DNA from 3 places in the Cupriavidus sp. 30B13 genome. Region 3 is predicted to be linked to each of the others. Evidence: predicted binding sites of a transcription regulator. Region 3 holds the regulator's gene; each other region holds the start of a gene.
What was found. Region 3 encodes sigma-54, which starts transcription at its own class of promoters, with help from an activator protein. Its sites were predicted from a motif close to TGGCANGNAANCTGCTTT; they were not measured.
Positions count from the first base shown of each region.

Region 1 (5,379 bases), on a different replicon from region 3:
GGGCGCGGTATGCGCATCCTCCAGCCAGCGCGCGCCGGCTTCGCGCAGTTGCCAGTTAAGCGGCTGCCCGCGCAGGTGGGCGCCCACCACCGCCAGCGTGACGGTGGGTTCGGCGAAGGGCAGCGGCGTGTCCTCGAGGCCCGGCGCGGCCGTCGCGTCGTCGAACAGCGACTGGATCTGCGCGCCCAGCACGGCCAGCCGGTGGTCCGCGCCGCGCGGGCCGATCAGCGTGATGCCCGCCGGCAGGCCGTCGGCGCGGCGCGCGCACGGCACGGCCAGCGCGCACAGGTCGAGCAGGTTGACGAAGTTGGTGTAGCGGCCCAGCTTGCTGTTCAGCCCGATGGGATCGGCCTGCAGCGCGGCGATGGTGGGATGGGTGGGCGCGGTCGGCACGATCAGCACGTCGATCTCGTCGAACAGCGCGCGCGCCTGCCGCTTGAGGTCGGCGAGCCGGTATTGCGCGTCGAACGCGTCCACCGCGCTATAGCGGTCCGCCTTCTCGATCACCGCGGCGACCACCGGGTCGATGGCGGCGCGGTGCGTGTCGAAGAAGCCGCCGAGCGCGGCGCGCCGCTCGGCCACCCAGGGGCCGTCGTACAGCAGCAGCGAAACCTGGCGCAGCGGCTCGAAGTCCACCGCCGCGGGCGCCAGCGACAAGTGGGTGCGCAGCATGGCGAGCGTCTCGGCGAAGGCTTGCGCCGCCTGCGCGTCGCCCTCGAATTCGAGCGCGTCGGGCACCCCGGCCCGCGGCGCGCCGCGCAGCAGGCCCAGCGCCGGCACGCGGCGCGAATAGCTGTCCAGCGCATCGGGCTGCGCCATCTGCGCGAGCACGCGCCAGGCATCGGCCACGTCGTGCGCGAACACGGAAATGGTGTCCAGCGTGCGGCAGGCCGGCACCACGCCGCGCTTGCTCACCAGGCCCAGCGTGGGCTTGAGCCCCACCAGGCCGTTGAAGCCGGCCGGCACCCGGCCGGAGCCGGCGGTGTCGGTGCCCAGCGAAAACGCCACGCAGCCCGCCGCCACCGCCACCGCCGAACCCGAGCTGGAGCCGCCGGAGATGCGCCCGGGCGCCTCGAAGTGCCGCACGGCCCCGTATGGCGAGCGGGTGCCCACCAGCCCGGTGGCGAACTGGTCCAGGTTGGTCTTGCCGACCAGGATGGCGCCGGCGGCCAGCAGCCGCTCCACCGCGAACGCGGACACCGCCGGCACATAGGCGAATTCCGGGCAGGCGGCGGTGGTCGGCATGCCCGCCACGTCGATGTTGTCCTTGACCGCGAACGGCACGCCGAACAGCGGCATGCGGGCCAGCGCGCCGGCGCCTTCCCCGGCCAGGCACGCTTCGAGCTGCGCGGCGCGCGCCCGCAGGTCGGCCGCGCCGACGCGGTGCGTCCAGATCTCCGGGCGGTCGATCTCGTCGATGCGGCGCAGGACTTCCGCCACGCACGCGGAGGGCGAAAACGTGCCGCGCGCGTATCGGCCGATCAGCGTGCCGATCGGGTGCAAGGGGGTGGCTGGGCTCTGGATTTCCATGCGTTCAATCTTGTATCCAAGTTTGAACGCATTAACGCAAACGTCATGCCAAGGCCGCCCGGCCGGCCTGCGCCGCGGGCCGGAAAGCCTTGCCTGTCAATGCCTGGAGGGTAATCCACCGGTGCCGCGCACCCGGCATGCGGCGCCGCCCGGGAGGACATCCCGGGCTTCGCCATGGTGCGACAGGCCCCACGAAAGGGCATGCCGCAGCGGTTGCCGTGCACGCTGGTGCGGCGCCCGGAGGGAGCGCCGCCGCGCGCCTTACTCGAACGGCTGGGGCCGGCGGGTGCTGTCGCTCGAGGGCGGCAATATCGGCAGCACGAGCTTCGGCTGGTCGCCGGTCAGCGTCTTGAGAAAGGCCACGATATCCGCGTTCTCCGCCTCGGTGAACTTCCGGCCGAGCTGCAGGCGGCCCATCGTGTCGACCGCCTGGCCGAGCGTGTCCGCCGCGCCGTCATGGAAATACGGGTAGGTCAGCGCGACGTTGCGCAGCGTGGGCACCTTGAAGTTGAAGCGGTCGGCGTCGCGCCCGGTCACCGCGTAGCGGCCCTCGGCCGGGTTCGAGGTCTTGTACGGCTCCACGATCCCCATCTTCTGGAACGAGTTGCCGCCCAGATTGGGGCCGTTGTGGCAGGCCACGCAGCCCGCGCTCTTGAACAGCTGGTAGCCGCGCAGCTCTTGCGCGTCGATGGCGTGCTTGTCTGCCTTGAGCCATTTGTCGAAACGGGCATTGGGGGTGACCAGCGTGGCCTCGAACGCCGCGATGGCGGTGGTCACTTCATCGATGGTGAGATTGTCGTTGCCGAAGACCTGGCGGAACTCCGTGACGTACTGCGGAATGGACTTCAGCATGTCCACGGCGAGCTCGTGCGAGAACGCCATCTCGCCGGGATTGGCGATGGGCCCGCCGGCCTGCGCGCGCAGGTCCTTGGCGCGGCCGTCCCAGAACTGCGCCAGGTTCAGGCTGGAGTTCAGCACCGTGGGCGAGTTGATCGGCCCCTTCTGCCATTTGTCGCCGATCGAGGTCTTGAGATTGTCCGAGCCGCCCATGCTCAGGTTGTGGCAGGAGTTGCACGAAATGAATCCCGAGCGCGACAGCCGGGGATCGAACCAGAGCCGCTCGCCCAGCCGCACCCGCGCCGGATCGGTGACCTTGGCCGGAGCGATGGGCTGCACGGGTTCCTGCGGCGCGGCCGGCGCCGCGCCAGACAGCAGGACAAACGCCAGGCCGAGAATATCCCGGACGAGCGGACTCGGGAAAAGCCGTTTCATGGAGGACTCCGTTTTCTTGTTTGACTGGCCGGCATGCGCCGGGCGGCGCTGCGGCAAGACGCTGTGGCAAAGCGCTTCGATTAGGCGCCCGCGGCCAGCGCGGGGCTTTGACGTCAATCAAGAAAAGGGGTGGGGTCCGGGCGGGATTCGCGGCGCCGCCTCCCCCTCACTCCGGCTCGATCCCCGCCGCCTTGATCACCCGCGCCCACTTCAGGGTTTCGCTGCGCACGAACGCGGCCAGCTCTTCCGGCGACGACGGCGCGGGCTCGCCGCCCGAGCGGCCGAAATAACCGGCTGCCTTCGGGTCCGCCAGTCCCTTGCGCACCAGCGCGTTCATGCGCTCGACCACCGCCTTCGGCGTGGCGGCGGGGAAGAAGGCCGCCGACCATGCCACCATCTCGTAGCCGGGCAGGCCGCTTTCGGCCATGGTGGGCACGTCCTTGAGCACGGGATGGCGCTGCGCGGTGGTGACGGCGATGGCGCGCAGCTTGCCGCCCTGGATCAGGGTCATGGCGGGCGACACGTCGGAGATCATGAAGTCGACCTGGTGCCCCATCAGGTCGGTCAGCGCGGCGGGCACGCCTTTGTAGGGCACATGCAGCGCCTGCACGCCGGCCATCATCTTGTACAGCTCGCTGGCGATGCGGGTGGAGGAACTGCCGCTGGCGAAGGTGAGCTTGCCAGGCCTGGCGCGAGCCAGCGCGGTCAGGTCGGCCACGGTATGGACGGGGCTGTCGGGCGGCACCACCAGCACCAGCCCGCTGCGGGCGACCAGCGAGACCGGCGCGAAATCCTTGACGGGGTCGTAGGGCAGCGTCCTGAACAGCGATGCGTTGGCGGCGTGCGTGGTGTTGGTGGTGACCAGCATGGTGTAGCCGTCGGCGGGCGCGGTGGCCACGGCCTGGGCGGCGATGAAGCCGTTGGCGCCGGGCCGGTTGTCCACCAGCACGGCCTTGCCGGTCTGGCCGGCGACGGCTTCGGCCACGTAGCGCGCGCTGCTGTCGGTGCCGCTGCCGGCCGGGAACGGCACCACCACGCGCACGGGCCTGGCGGGGTAGTCGGTGGCGGCGCCGTCGGCTTGCGCGGACGGCGCGCCGGCCAGCATGAGAAACGGCAGCAGCAGGCCGGCGAGCCCGCGCGAAGGGTAAGGCTGGTGCATGTTGTCTCCTTGCGTGCCTTTGCGGCATCTGTTGGCGTTGCCTGCCGTGCCCGCGCTGGCTACCGTGCCTGTCAGCTGCGGCTGTCGGGCACGGCCAGCGCCGGATAGCGCTCGGTGAGCCGGGCCGGGAATTCCACGTCGAGGATGAAGCGGTCGCCGCGATACCAGAAGCAGCCGGCCGTGAGCACGTTGCCGTCGACGTCGAGCGTGGTGCGCACGATCTTGGCGATGGGCGCGGCAAAGCCGCAGGCCAGTTCGCGCGCGAGCGCGTAGTCGGCCGGTTCCACCGTCATGCTCTGGTGCAGCATGCCGAGGCGCTCGCCCACGGCCTCGCGCAGCAGGCGGGCGATCTTGCGGTGCTTCTCGGCGCCGCGCGGGAAGCGGTTGAAGACGGCGGAGGCCACGTACAGCTCGATCAGGCAGAACGGCTCGCCGTCGTGCAGGTGCAGCTTGCGCAGCAGCACGTACTGGTCGAGCGGCTTGCCGCGCGTGGGCAGGCCATCGGGCAGGCGCACGTCCTTGTGCTTTTCCAGGATGCGGATTTCCAGCTCGCTGCCGCCGACCAGTTCGTCGTTGATGACGGAGCGCATGCCTTCGCTGGGGCCGGGCGGCTGGCCGGTCACGTGCGTGCCGCGCCCGCGCTGGCTGCTGACCAGGCCTTCCTCGGCCAGCACGGCGAAGGCCTGGCGCACCGTGACGCGGGCAATGCCATAACTTTGCGCGAGCTGCTCCACGGTGGGCAGCTGGTGGCCCAGCGGCCATTCGCCGCAGACGATGCGATGGCGCAGCACGCTGGCCAGCTGGCGGTAGCGCGCCACGCCGCCGCCGTCCTCGGGCAGTTGCGCCGGCGGCGGCGCCGGCTGTGGCGCGGCCCGGGTCATGGCAGCAGGCCGCGCGGCACGCGCACGGGCATGGCCAGCAGGATCTGCGCCATGCCCTTGCCGAGCGGGTCGTTGCGCAGCGAGGCCATGCCGCCGCCGTCGAGCGCTTGCTCGCAGACCAGGTTGACGGCGTGGATGCCGGGCAGGTCATGGCGCGCGACGGGGCCTTTCACCAGATGGCCGAGCCATTGCGCCACGCGCTCCGGGGTGGCGCCCGCGCGCAGCCACGGCAGGTATTCGGGCCGGCGCGCCATCAGGCCGATGTTGGAGATATCGCCCTTGTCGCCGCTGCGGCCGTAGGCCAGGCGGATCAGCGGGACTTGCTCGAAGTCGGCGGCGCCCGGCGGCGCATCGGGAGCCGGCGCGGGCGCGGGCGCCGGCGCGGGCGCGGGAGCAGCGGCGGCAGGCACCGCCGCGGGCATCGCCACCGGGCGGTGCTCGCCGTCGATCAGCACGGTGGGCGACAGCTTGTCCTTTTCCAGCAGGAAGGCGTACTGCCGGATCGACGGCGAGGGGCTGGGCCGGCCGCCGCCCGAG
Region 1 is NZ_CP188224.1:1,178,641-1,184,019, reverse strand. Features, by position in the region: gene atzF (allophanate hydrolase) at 1-1,530, opposite strand, end outside; gene ACKI2N_RS24545 (cytochrome-c peroxidase) at 1,792-2,802, opposite strand; gene ACKI2N_RS24540 (Bug family tripartite tricarboxylate transporter substrate binding protein) at 2,969-3,961, opposite strand; gene ACKI2N_RS24535 (GntR family transcriptional regulator) at 4,033-4,842, opposite strand; gene ACKI2N_RS24530 (acyclic terpene utilization AtuA family protein) at 4,839-5,379, opposite strand, start outside.
Region 1: the regulator sigma-54 is predicted to act here: its motif matches at 1,564-1,581, upstream of atzF (allophanate hydrolase).

Region 2 (5,379 bases), 480 kb from region 3:
GGCGGCCTGCTGGCCGAGCGCGCCGATGCCGTCCTCGCCCAGCACCTGGAAGAAGCCCGCCCACGGCTCGCGCAGCCCGCCCGCGCCCGCCCCGAGCTCGTCCAGGTGCCCCGGCGGCACCGCGCGGGCGCGGCGCATGGCCGCCTCGGCGGCGGGCGCGGATTCGTCGAAGGGCAGTGAGGGCTGCAAAGGCACGGGGCGAAACTCGGCGGCGAAGCGGATCAGCGTTGCCGCAGGTCCAGCGTGAACGGAAACTCGAGGCTGCGCGCCGGCGTCTGGACAAGCATCACGCCCGGCGTGTGGCCGAGCGTGAAGAAGCGCGCCAGGCGCCGGCTTTCGGCCTCGTAGGCATTGACCGGGAAGGTTTCGTAGTTGCGCCCGCCCGGATGCGAGACATGATACCGGCATCCGCCGATGCTGCGCCCCATCCAGCTGTCCACAACGTCGAATGTCAACGGTGCGTGCACGCCGATGGTGGGGTGGAGCGCAGACGGCGGCGCCCAGGCGCGGTAGCGCACCCCCGCCACGTACTCGCCGGCCCGCCCGGTGGGCTGCAGCGGCACCGCGCAGCCGTTGACGGTGACCACGTGGCGGTTCTCGTTCATGCCCAGCACGCGCACCTCGATGCGCTCGAGCGACGAGTCCACGTAGCGCACCGTGCCGCCGGCGCTGCCTTCCTCGCCCATCACGTGCCAGGGCTCGAGCGCGCTGCGCAGCGTCAGGTGCAGCCCGCCGGCGGCCAGCTCGCCCACGCGCGGGAAGCGGAATTCGAAATGCGGGGCGAACCAGGCGTTGTCGAAGGCGAAGCCGGCCTCGCGCATCTCGCTGAGCACGTCGTCGAAATCCATCTGCACGAAGGTGCCGAGCAGGAAGCGGTCGTGCAGCTCGGTGCCCCAGCGCGTCAGGCGCGTGCGGTACGGCTGGCGCCAGAAGCGCGCCACCAGCGCGCGCAGCAGCAGTTGCTGCACCAGGCTCATGCGCGCGTGCGGCGGCATCTCGAAGGCGCGCAGCTCCAGCAGGCCCAGGCGCCCGGTGGGGCCGTCGGGCGAGTAGAGCTTGTCGATGCAGAACTCGCTGCGGTGCGTGTTGCCGGTGACGTCGATCAGGATGTTGCGCAGCGTGCGGTCCACCAGCCACGGCGGCATGTAGGCGCCTGCCGCGCCGCCGGTTGTGCCGCCCGTCACGCCGCCGTGCGCGCTGCCGAGCCGGTCGAGCTGGTGCTGCAGCTCGGCGAAGGCGATCTCCAGCTCGTAGAGCTGGTCGTTGCGCGCCTCGTCCACGCGCGGCGCCTGGCTGGTCGGGCCGATGAACATGCCCGAGAACAGGTAGGACAGCGAGGGATGGTTGTGCCAGTACGCGATCAGGCTGGCCAGCACGTCCGGGCGGCGCAGGAACGGGCTGTCGGCGGGGGTGGCGCCGCCCAGCACGAAGTGGTTGCCACCGCCGGTGCCGGTGTGGCGGCCGTCGACCATGAACTTCTCGCTGCTCAGATAGGTCTCGTGGGCGGCCTGGTAGAGGTATTCGGTATGGTCGACCAGTTCGTCCCAGTTGGCGGCGGGATGGATGTTGACCTCGATCACGCCGGGGTCGGGCGTGACCTGCAGCAGCTTCAGGCGCGCGTCGCGCGGCGGCGGATAGCCTTCCAGCACGATCTTCACGCCCAGCGCGGCGGCGGTGGATTCGACCGCCGCCAGCAGTTCCAGGTAGTCCTCCAGCACCGTCAGCGGCGGCATGAAGACGTAGAGCATGCCGCGCTTGTCGCCGGCGGCCGCCTGCTCGGCCTTGGGGCCGGCCGCGCGGCTGGGATGGCGCACTTCCACGCACAGCGCGGTGCGCGTGATCCAGCCCGCGGACTCGCCGCGCGCGGGCACGCGCGCCAGGTCGGCCGCGCCGTTGGCGAAGGCGCCCGCGCCGGCCGGCGCGGCGCTGCCGCCGCGCGAGCTGAAGGCTGCGGTGCCGGCGCGGATCGCGGCGGCATGCCGGCCCGGCGTGCCGGCCATGCCGGCGCCGCCGTCGGCGCCCGCCTCCGTGCCCGCCCCGATGCCCGCCTGCCCCGGTCCCGGCCACTGGGCGCGCAGTTGCGCCCCGGTGGGCAGCGGCGCGCGCTGCGCGAACGGGTCCTGGTCGAACTGCCACGGGTAGTCGGCTTCGCTGACCCAGGGCAGCGCGTCGAGCGGCAGGCGGTAGCCCATCGGCGAGTCGCCGGGCAGCAGGTACATGCGGTCGTCGCGGAAGAACCACGGTCCGCTGATCCAGCGCTGGCCGTGCAGGGCCGGCGCTTCGTCGGCGCCGGCGCGGCGCAGCGGCAGCACGTAGCCGGTCACCTGGGCCAGCCCCGCGCCGAACACGCGGCGCAGGCGCATGCGTTCCATCTCGTCGTCCAGGCGCGACTCGAGCGGATCGACGTTGACCGGCAGGCGCCGTTCGCGCCACAGGTAATACCAGGCGTCTTCATAGCCCGGCTGCACGAAGGCCGGGTCCAGGCCGAGCGTGCCGGCCAGGCGGTCGAGGAAGCGGCGCGCGTCGGCGTCGGTGTAGTCGCCCGGCTCGCGCTCGTCGGCGAACAGCGAGGGATCCTGCCAGCACGGCTCGCCGTCGGCGCGCCAGCAGATCGACAGGGCCCAGCGCGGCAGTTGCTCGCCCGGGTACCACTTGCCCTGGCCGAAGTGCAGGAAGCCGCCCTTGCCGTAGCGGTCACGCAGCTTGTGCACCAGTTCGGTGGCGTAGCCGCGCTTGGTCGGCCCGAGCGCGTCGGTATTCCATTCGGCGCCGTCGCGGTCCTTGACCGCCACGAAGGTGGGCTCGCCGCCCATGGTCAGGCGCACGTCCTGCGCCTCGAGCCGGCGGTCGACCTCGACGCCCACCGCGGCCACCGCCTGCCACTGGGCTTCGGTATAGGGCTTGGTCACGCGCGGCGACTCGTAGACGCGCGTGATGGACATCTCGTGGTGGAACTCCACCTCGCTCTTGTCCACGGCGCCGCTGACCGGTGCCGCGCTGCCGGGCTCCGGCGTGCACGCCACCGGGATATGGCCCTCGCCGGCGAGCAGGCCGGAGGTGGGGTCCAGCCCGATCCAGCCCGCGCCGGGCAGGTAGACCTCGCACCAGGCGTGCAGGTCGGTGAAATCGGCCTCGGCGCCGCTGGGGCCGTCGAGCGCCTTCACATCGGGGGTGAGCTGCAGCAGGTAGCCGGACACGAAACGCGCGGCCAGCCCGAGGTGGCGCAGCGTCTGCACCAGCAGCCAGCCCGAGTCGCGGCAGGAGCCCGCGCCCGATTCCAGCGTCTGCTCCGGCGTCTGCACGCCGGGCTCCATGCGGATCAGGTAGCGGATGTCCTCCTGCACGCGGCGGTTCAGCGCCACCAGGAAATCGATGGTCCGCTGCGGCGTGCGCGGGATGCTTTCCACGAAGGCGGCGAAGCGCGGCGTCGGCTCGCCCTTGACCAGGTAGGGCGCCAGCTCGTGCGCCAGGCCGGCGTCGTAGCTGAACGGGAACGCCTCGGCGTAGGGCTCGAGGAAGAAGTCGAACGGGTTGTAGACCGCCATCTCGACCACCAGGTCGACGGTGATCTTGAACTCGCGCGTCGGCTCGGGGATGACCAGCCGGGCCAGGTAGTTGGAGAACGGGTCTTGCTGCCAGTTGATGAAATGCTGCTCGGGCTCGATGCGCAGCGAGTACGACAGGACCGGTGTGCGGCAGTGCGGCGCGGGCCGCAGCCTGACGACCTGCGGCGAGAGTTTCACCGGCCGGTCATACCGGTAGTGGGTGACGTGATTCAGTGCGACGTGCGTTGCCACAAAGGCCTCCCATTGGCGCAGTATTTATGCCGTTTGTCGTAAGCAAGAGTTGTACCGCCCTGCTGTGCGCCTGCGCCGTACCGCCCCGGTTCCCCGGGGCGCGGGCGCCGCGCAGCGTTGCCCGCCAGCGCCGGCAGGGCGCATCGCCATACCAGCATACCCAGGCTACGCCGTCATTACATGGCGCCGGCCTGCTGCTTGGCCCTGAGCCCCTCCTCCAGCAGGGAGCGCAGCTTGGCCAGCGCGCCGGGATCGCCGTGCGAGGCCGAGCGCGCGTACCAGATCTTGGCCTGCTCGATGTCCTTTTCCACCACCCCGGGCTCGCCGCGCTCGTAATAGCTGGCGACGATGTACTGGGCGCCGCCGTCGCCGGCGGCCGCCGCGCGGCTGTACCACTCGAAGGCCTTGCCGTAGTCGCGCGGGAGGCCGCGCCCGGTGAAGTAATTGGTGGCCAGCTCGACCTGGGCCTGCACGTGGCCGCCCTCGGCCGCGCGGCGGTACCACGCGTTGGCCGATTCGAGCGAGCGCGGCACGAGGTCGCCGTGCTCGTACAGCTCGCCGAAGGTGAACTGGGCGTGGGTCATGTCGTTGTCGGCCGCCCGGCGCAGCCAGACCAGCGCCTCCTGCGGGCGCACCGGCGTGCCCTCGCCGCGCAGCAGCATCATGGCGTAGTTGAACTGCGCCAGCCGGTTGCCCTGCTGGGCCGCCTTGGCGAAGTCGCGCAGCGCGGTGTCGAAGGCGCCGGCGTCGTAGGCGGCCACCGCCTGCTGCGTGAGCGCCTGCGCCGGAGCCGGCGGCTGGGGCGCGGCCCGGGTCGCGGGGGCGGCGCAGACGCCGAGCGAGAAAGCGAGGACGGCGGCCGCCGCGGCGGGTGCCAGCGAGGGTGGAAAGCGGCGAAAAAGCGGCATGGCAGGCTCCCGGCAAGGCACACGCTGACTGCAAGCCACGAGTGTAAGCCTTGTGCGGCGAACGGGAGCAGTCGCAATCCCGCCAGGAAACATTGCGCCGCCGCCAGACCGGCGGCGGGCGCAGGCATGGGTACGCGCGCCCGCGGCCGGGCCCGCGATCCGGCGTCCTAGCCCAGCGCGCGCACCGAACTGCTCACCGCGCGCGCGCATTGCAGCAGCGGCGGCGCGAGCTTGCGCTCGGCTTCCTCGCGCGTCCAGCGGCTGGTGGGCGCGACCACGTGCACCGCGCCCAGCGGGCGCCCGTTGCCGCCCATCACCGGCGCGGCAAGGGTCATGTCGCCCAGGAACAGCTCCTCGCAGTTGACCGCGTAGCCGCGCTGGCGCGCCTCGCGCAGCACGGCCAGGATGTCGTCCACCTCCGTGCGGGTGTGGACGGTATGCGCGATCCGCTGCGCGCGCCCGATCACGGCGAGCGCCTCGTCTTCCGGCAGCGCGCCCAGGTAGGCGCGGCCCGAGGCCGTGCAATACATGGGGATGCGGCTGCCGATCGGCATGTGCACCGGCACGAAATGCGCGCTGACGAAGCGCGCGATGTAGACCATGTCGAGCAGGTCGGGCTCGGTCAGGCACGAGGTCTCGGTGGTGACCTTGGTCAGCTCCGACAGGAAGGGGTT
Region 2 is NZ_CP188223.1:198,086-203,464, reverse strand. Features, by position in the region: gene ACKI2N_RS00850 (circularly permuted type 2 ATP-grasp protein) at 1-195, opposite strand, end outside; gene ACKI2N_RS00845 (DUF2126 domain-containing protein) at 222-3,797, opposite strand; gene ACKI2N_RS00840 (tetratricopeptide repeat protein) at 3,974-4,705, opposite strand; gene ACKI2N_RS00835 (IclR family transcriptional regulator) at 4,873-5,379, opposite strand, start outside.
Region 2: the regulator sigma-54 is predicted to act here: its motif matches at 3,812-3,829, upstream of ACKI2N_RS00845 (DUF2126 domain-containing protein).

Region 3 (5,379 bases):
CCCGACACACCCTCCAGATCGAAGCGGAAGCCGTGGCCGCCCTCGCGGGCCGCCTCGACGGGGAGTTTGCGCGCGCCGTCCGGCTCACGCTCGAGTGCACCGGCCGGGTGGTGGTGTCGGGCATCGGCAAGTCCGGGCACATCGGCCGCAAGGTGGCGGCCACGCTGGCCTCGACCGGCACTCCCTCGTTCTTCGTGCACCCCGCCGAGGCCAGCCATGGCGACCTCGGCATGGTCACGCGCGACGATGTGCTGATCGCCTTTTCCAATTCCGGCGAGACCTCCGAGCTGCTGTCGATCATCCCGATCGTCAAGCGCATCGGCGCCAAGCTGATCTCGGTCACCGGCAATCCGGAGTCGACCCTGGCCAAGCTGGCCGACGCCCACCTCAATGCCGGCGTCGAGAAAGAGGCCTGCCCGCTCAACCTGGCGCCGACCGCCAGCACCACCGCCGCGCTGGCGATGGGCGACGCGCTGGCGGTGGCGGTGCTGGACGCGCGCGGCTTCGGCGAGGAAGACTTCGCCCGCTCGCACCCGGGCGGCGCGCTCGGGCGCAAGCTGCTCACCCACGTGCGCGACGTCATGCGCAGCGGCAACGCCGTGCCCAAGGTGCGCGAAAGCACCCCGCTGGCGCAGGCGCTGATGGAAATCACCCGCAAGGGCATGGCCATGACCGCCGTGGTGGACCCGGATGACCGCCTGATCGGCGTGTTCACCGACGGCGACCTGCGCCGCCTGCTGGAGACGCCGCGCGACTGGAAGACCGTGCCGATCAGCGAGGTCATGCACCGCGCGCCGCACGCCGTGGGCCCGGACCAGCTGGCCGTCGAGGCGGTGCAGGTGATGGAAGCCAACCGCATCAACCAGATGCTGGTGGTCGACGCCGACCGCCGCCTGGTGGGCGCGCTCCACATCCACGACCTGACCCGCGCCAAGGTCATCTGAGGCCGGCCACGACACATGCGGGATTTCCTGTCCTCCCTTAGCCGGCTCGGAATGCGGCTGCTGCCCCTGCTGCTGATGGCGCTGGTGGCGGGCAGCACGTTCTGGCTGGTGCAGGTCAATTCGCCGCACGAAGCCCCCGCCGGGCCGGTCGGCACCAAGCACGAGCCGGATTACTACATGATCCGCTTTTCCGCCACGGAACTCGCCGAGGACGGAAACACCAAGATGCGCTTCACCGGCGACAAGATGATCCACTTCGCGGACGACCAGACCTACGAAGTGACGAAGCCGGCCATGCGCGCCTATGAGATCGACCGCCCGCCGGTGACCGGCCACGCCGACCGCGGCACCATGAACGCCGAAGGCTCGGTGGTGGACCTGTTCGGCCACGCCCTGATCGTGCGCGCGCAGGGACCCGATCCGGCCAAGGACCCGCCCATGACGGCCGCCTCCGAATATTTCCAGGTGCTGGTCAACGACGATATCGTCAAGACCGACAAGCCCGTCAAGCTCACGCGCGGCCCCTCCGTGATGACCGCCAACGGCCTCGTCTTCAACAACGTCACCCGCGAAGTACAATTGCTGGGTAACGTACACGGCACCATCATCACGGTACCGCCGCCGGCCAGCCCCGCGGCGAAGCCCTGAACGAAGCCTGACGTGGGCCCCATCCGGAAACCGCCAGAGAAACGAAGCCGCCCGCGGGCCCTAGCCGTCCGCGCCAACCGCCACCACGCCAATATGAATCCATTCCTGACGACATCGTCCTGTCGCCGCAGCAGCACGGCTGCCCTGATGACGGCCGCGGCCGTCCTCGGCCTGGCGCTGGCCGCGCCGGCCAGCGCCGAGAAGGCCGACCGCGACAAGCCGCTGGTGCTGGAGGCCGACAATGCCAGCTACGACGACGTCAAGCAGGTGTACGTACTGACCGGCAACGTGGTGCTGACCAAGGGCACCATGGTGCTGAAGTCGGATGCGGCGGAAGTGCGCACCGACCCCGAGGGCTACCAGTACGCGGTGGCCACCTCCAAGAGCGGCAAGCAGGCCTATATCCGCCAGAAGCGCGACAACGTCGACGAATACATCGACGGCTGGGGCGACCGCATCGAGTCCGACGGCAAGCAGGACCTGTCCAAGCTGATCGGCCACGCCCGCATGGCGCGCCTGGCCGGCGCCAAGCTGATCGACGAGATCCGCGGCGCGGTGATCACCTACGACAGCCGCAACGAGTTCTACACGGCCACCGGCGGCACCGACAACGCCACCGCGGGCAGCCCGTCCGGACGCGTGCGCGCGGTGCTGTCGCCGCGCCAGGAGCAGCCCGCCAGCGGCGCCGCCGCCGCCAGCCCGCTGCCGCTCAAGCCGGCGTCGGCCCCCGCCGCCCCCTGACGCGGGCCGCCGCCGCGCCCCCCGACCCACGGATTCTCCCGCCTTCATGACCGCTACCCTGACCGAACCGTCGTCCCAGACCAACGTCCTGACCGAAAGCAGCACGCTCGTCGTGCGCCACCTGAAGAAACGCTACGGCTCGCGCACGGTGGTCAAGGACGTGTCGCTCGACGTGAAGAGCGGCGAGGTGGTGGGGCTGCTGGGCCCCAACGGCGCGGGCAAGACCACTTCGTTCTACATGATCGTCGGGCTGGTGGCGCTGGACGAGGGCGACATCGTGCTCGACGACAAGCACATCAGCGGGCTGGCCATCCACGAGCGCGCCCGCATGGGCCTGTCCTACCTGCCGCAGGAAGCGTCGGTGTTCCGCAAGCTCAACGTGCAGGAGAACATCCGCGCCGTGCTCGAACTGCAGATCCACGACGGCAAGCCGCTCGCCAAGGCCGAGATCGAGCGGCGCCTGGACACCTTGCTGGACGACCTGCAGATCGCCCACCTGCGCGACAACCCGGCGCTGTCGCTGTCGGGCGGCGAGCGCCGCCGCGTGGAAATCGCGCGCGCGCTGGCGTCGGCGCCGCGCTTCATCCTGCTCGACGAACCGTTCGCCGGCGTGGACCCGATCGCGGTGGGCGAGATCCAGCGCATCGTCAGCTTCCTCAAGGCGCGCAACATCGGCGTGCTGATCACCGATCACAACGTGCGCGAGACACTGGGCATCTGCGACCACGCGTATATCATCAGCGAAGGCACCGTGCTGGCGTCCGGCCAGCCGGAGGACATCATCGCCAACGAATCGGTGCGCAAGGTCTACCTGGGCGAGAACTTCCGCATGTAAGCGGTGCGGGGGCGTCCCCCGGAGCGGCTTTTATGCCGCCTGTCGTCCTGCAGACGATCACGGCGGCGCCAGCGATAGCAATTTCCGTTCCACCGGCACGGAAGTTGGGCATAAAATGGTCGCATGAAACCGTCGCTACAGCTCCGCCTCTCGCAACATCTCGCGCTTACGCCGCAACTCCAGCAGTCGATCCGGCTGCTGCAACTGTCCACGCTCGAACTGCAGCAGGAAGTGGAACAGGCCCTGACCGAGAATCCCCTGCTCGAACGCGAGAACGACTGGATCGAAAGCCCGCTGCGCGTGGCCGCCGACGGCTCGGTGAACCTGCAGAGCGCGCCCGCACCGGCGCCCGCCGACGGCCAGGGCACCAGCGAGAACCGCGCCGACGGCGCCCCGGAGGGCGACGACAGCTATTCCGACAGCGGCGAGGACTACGGCAACGACTGGAGCCTGGACGACTTCGCGCGCCGCCCGCAGGGCGACGAGGACGAGAAGACCCCGATGCAGTTGCGCGACGCCGAGCCCACGCTGCGCGAGCACCTGATGGAGCAGCTCGCCCCGCTGAAGATCTCCATGCGCGACAAGGGCCTGGCGATCTTCCTGGTCGAGTCGCTGGACGACGACGGCTACCTGAGCGCATCGCTCGAGGAAATCTGCAGCGAACTGCCCGAGGAACTCGAGTTCGAGATCGACGAGGTGCAGGCCATCCTCACCCTGCTGCAGAGCTTCGACCCCGCCGGCGTGGGCGCGCGCAACGCTGCCGAGTGCCTCGCGCTGCAGTTGCGCCGGCTCAAGCATCCCCAGCGCGAACTGGCCCTGACCATCGTCACCAGCCACCTCGAACTGCTGGCGGTGCGCGACTACACGCGCCTGAAGAAGGCACTGCAGGTGGACGAGGCCGATCTCAAGGCCGCCCACGAACTGATCCGCTCGCTCGCGCCCTATCCCGGGCACGCCTACAGCCGCCCGGAAGCGGACTTCGTGGTGCCCGATGTATTCGTGCGGAAAATAGGCGGCGGCTGGATCGCGCAGCTCAACCCGGATGTGATGCCGCGGCTACGCATCAACGACATGTACGCGCAGATCTTGCGCGGCGCAAAAGGCGACTCCGGCGCGGCCGGACTGCAGCAAAAGCTGCAGGAAGCGCGCTGGCTGATCAAGAATATCCAGCAGCGCTTCGACACCATATTGCGCGTCGCACAAGCGATTGTCGAACGTCAAAAGAACTTCTTCACCCACGGGGAAATTGCGATGCGCCCCTTGGTTTTGCGGGAGATTGCCGATACACTGGGTTTACACGAGTCCACCATCTCCCGGGTGACAACCAATAAATACATGGCAACGCCGATGGGGACTTTCGAGCTGAAGTACTTCTTCGGCAGTCACGTATCCACGGAAACCGGCGGCGCGGCCTCGTCAACGGCAATCAGGGCGTTGATCAAGCAACTCATAGGAGCCGAAGACCCCAGGAACCCCCTGTCGGACAGCAGGATCGCCGAACTGCTCGGCGAGCAAGGCTTCGTGGTGGCCCGACGAACCGTGGCCAAGTACCGCGAAGCGCTGAAAATCCCTGCCGTCAATCTCCGCAAGACTTTGTAGCCGAGCCGCACCGCCTGCCTGGTGTGGCTCTTTCAGAAGGAGAAACGCTATGAACTTCAAGATCAGTGGACACCACTTGGACATCACGCCTGCACTGCGTGAGTACGTGGAAACGAAACTGGAGCGTATCGTCAGGCATTTCGATCAAGTCATTGGCGTAAGTGTGCTGCTCTCTGTCGACAATACAAAAGAAAAGGACCGGCGGCAGTATGCGGAAATCAATCTACATCTCAAGGGCAAGGACATCTTTGTCGAAGCGCATCACGAAGACCTGTATGCCGCAATCGACGCACTGGTCGACAAGCTCGACCGGCAGGTGATTCGCCACAAGGATCGCGTGCAGAGCCACGACCGCGAGGCGGTCAAGTACCAGATGGCGGCATCGCAGATGCAGCAATGACCGTGCCTGGCGGCCCGCCAAGGGGGTCGCCGGAGTCAGTCCCTTGAAACCGGAACAAGCCGCGCCCGTTGCGCGGCTTTTTTGCGCCCGTTTTTGCGTCCGCGTTCCTGCCCGCTTTTGCGCCGCGGCGGCCCGGGCGGAATGATGCAGGGGGATTCCGCAACGCCCTGCAGCCGGTGTATGCTGTGCAATACATGAACGACAGCGCGGTT
Region 3 is NZ_CP188223.1:682,619-687,997, reverse strand. Features, by position in the region: gene ACKI2N_RS03315 (KpsF/GutQ family sugar-phosphate isomerase) at 1-944, shown strand, start outside; gene lptC (LPS export ABC transporter periplasmic protein LptC) at 960-1,592, shown strand; gene lptA (lipopolysaccharide transport periplasmic protein LptA) at 1,686-2,333, shown strand; gene lptB (LPS export ABC transporter ATP-binding protein) at 2,380-3,168, shown strand; gene ACKI2N_RS03295 (RNA polymerase factor sigma-54) at 3,292-4,767, shown strand; gene hpf (ribosome hibernation-promoting factor, HPF/YfiA family) at 4,817-5,167, shown strand.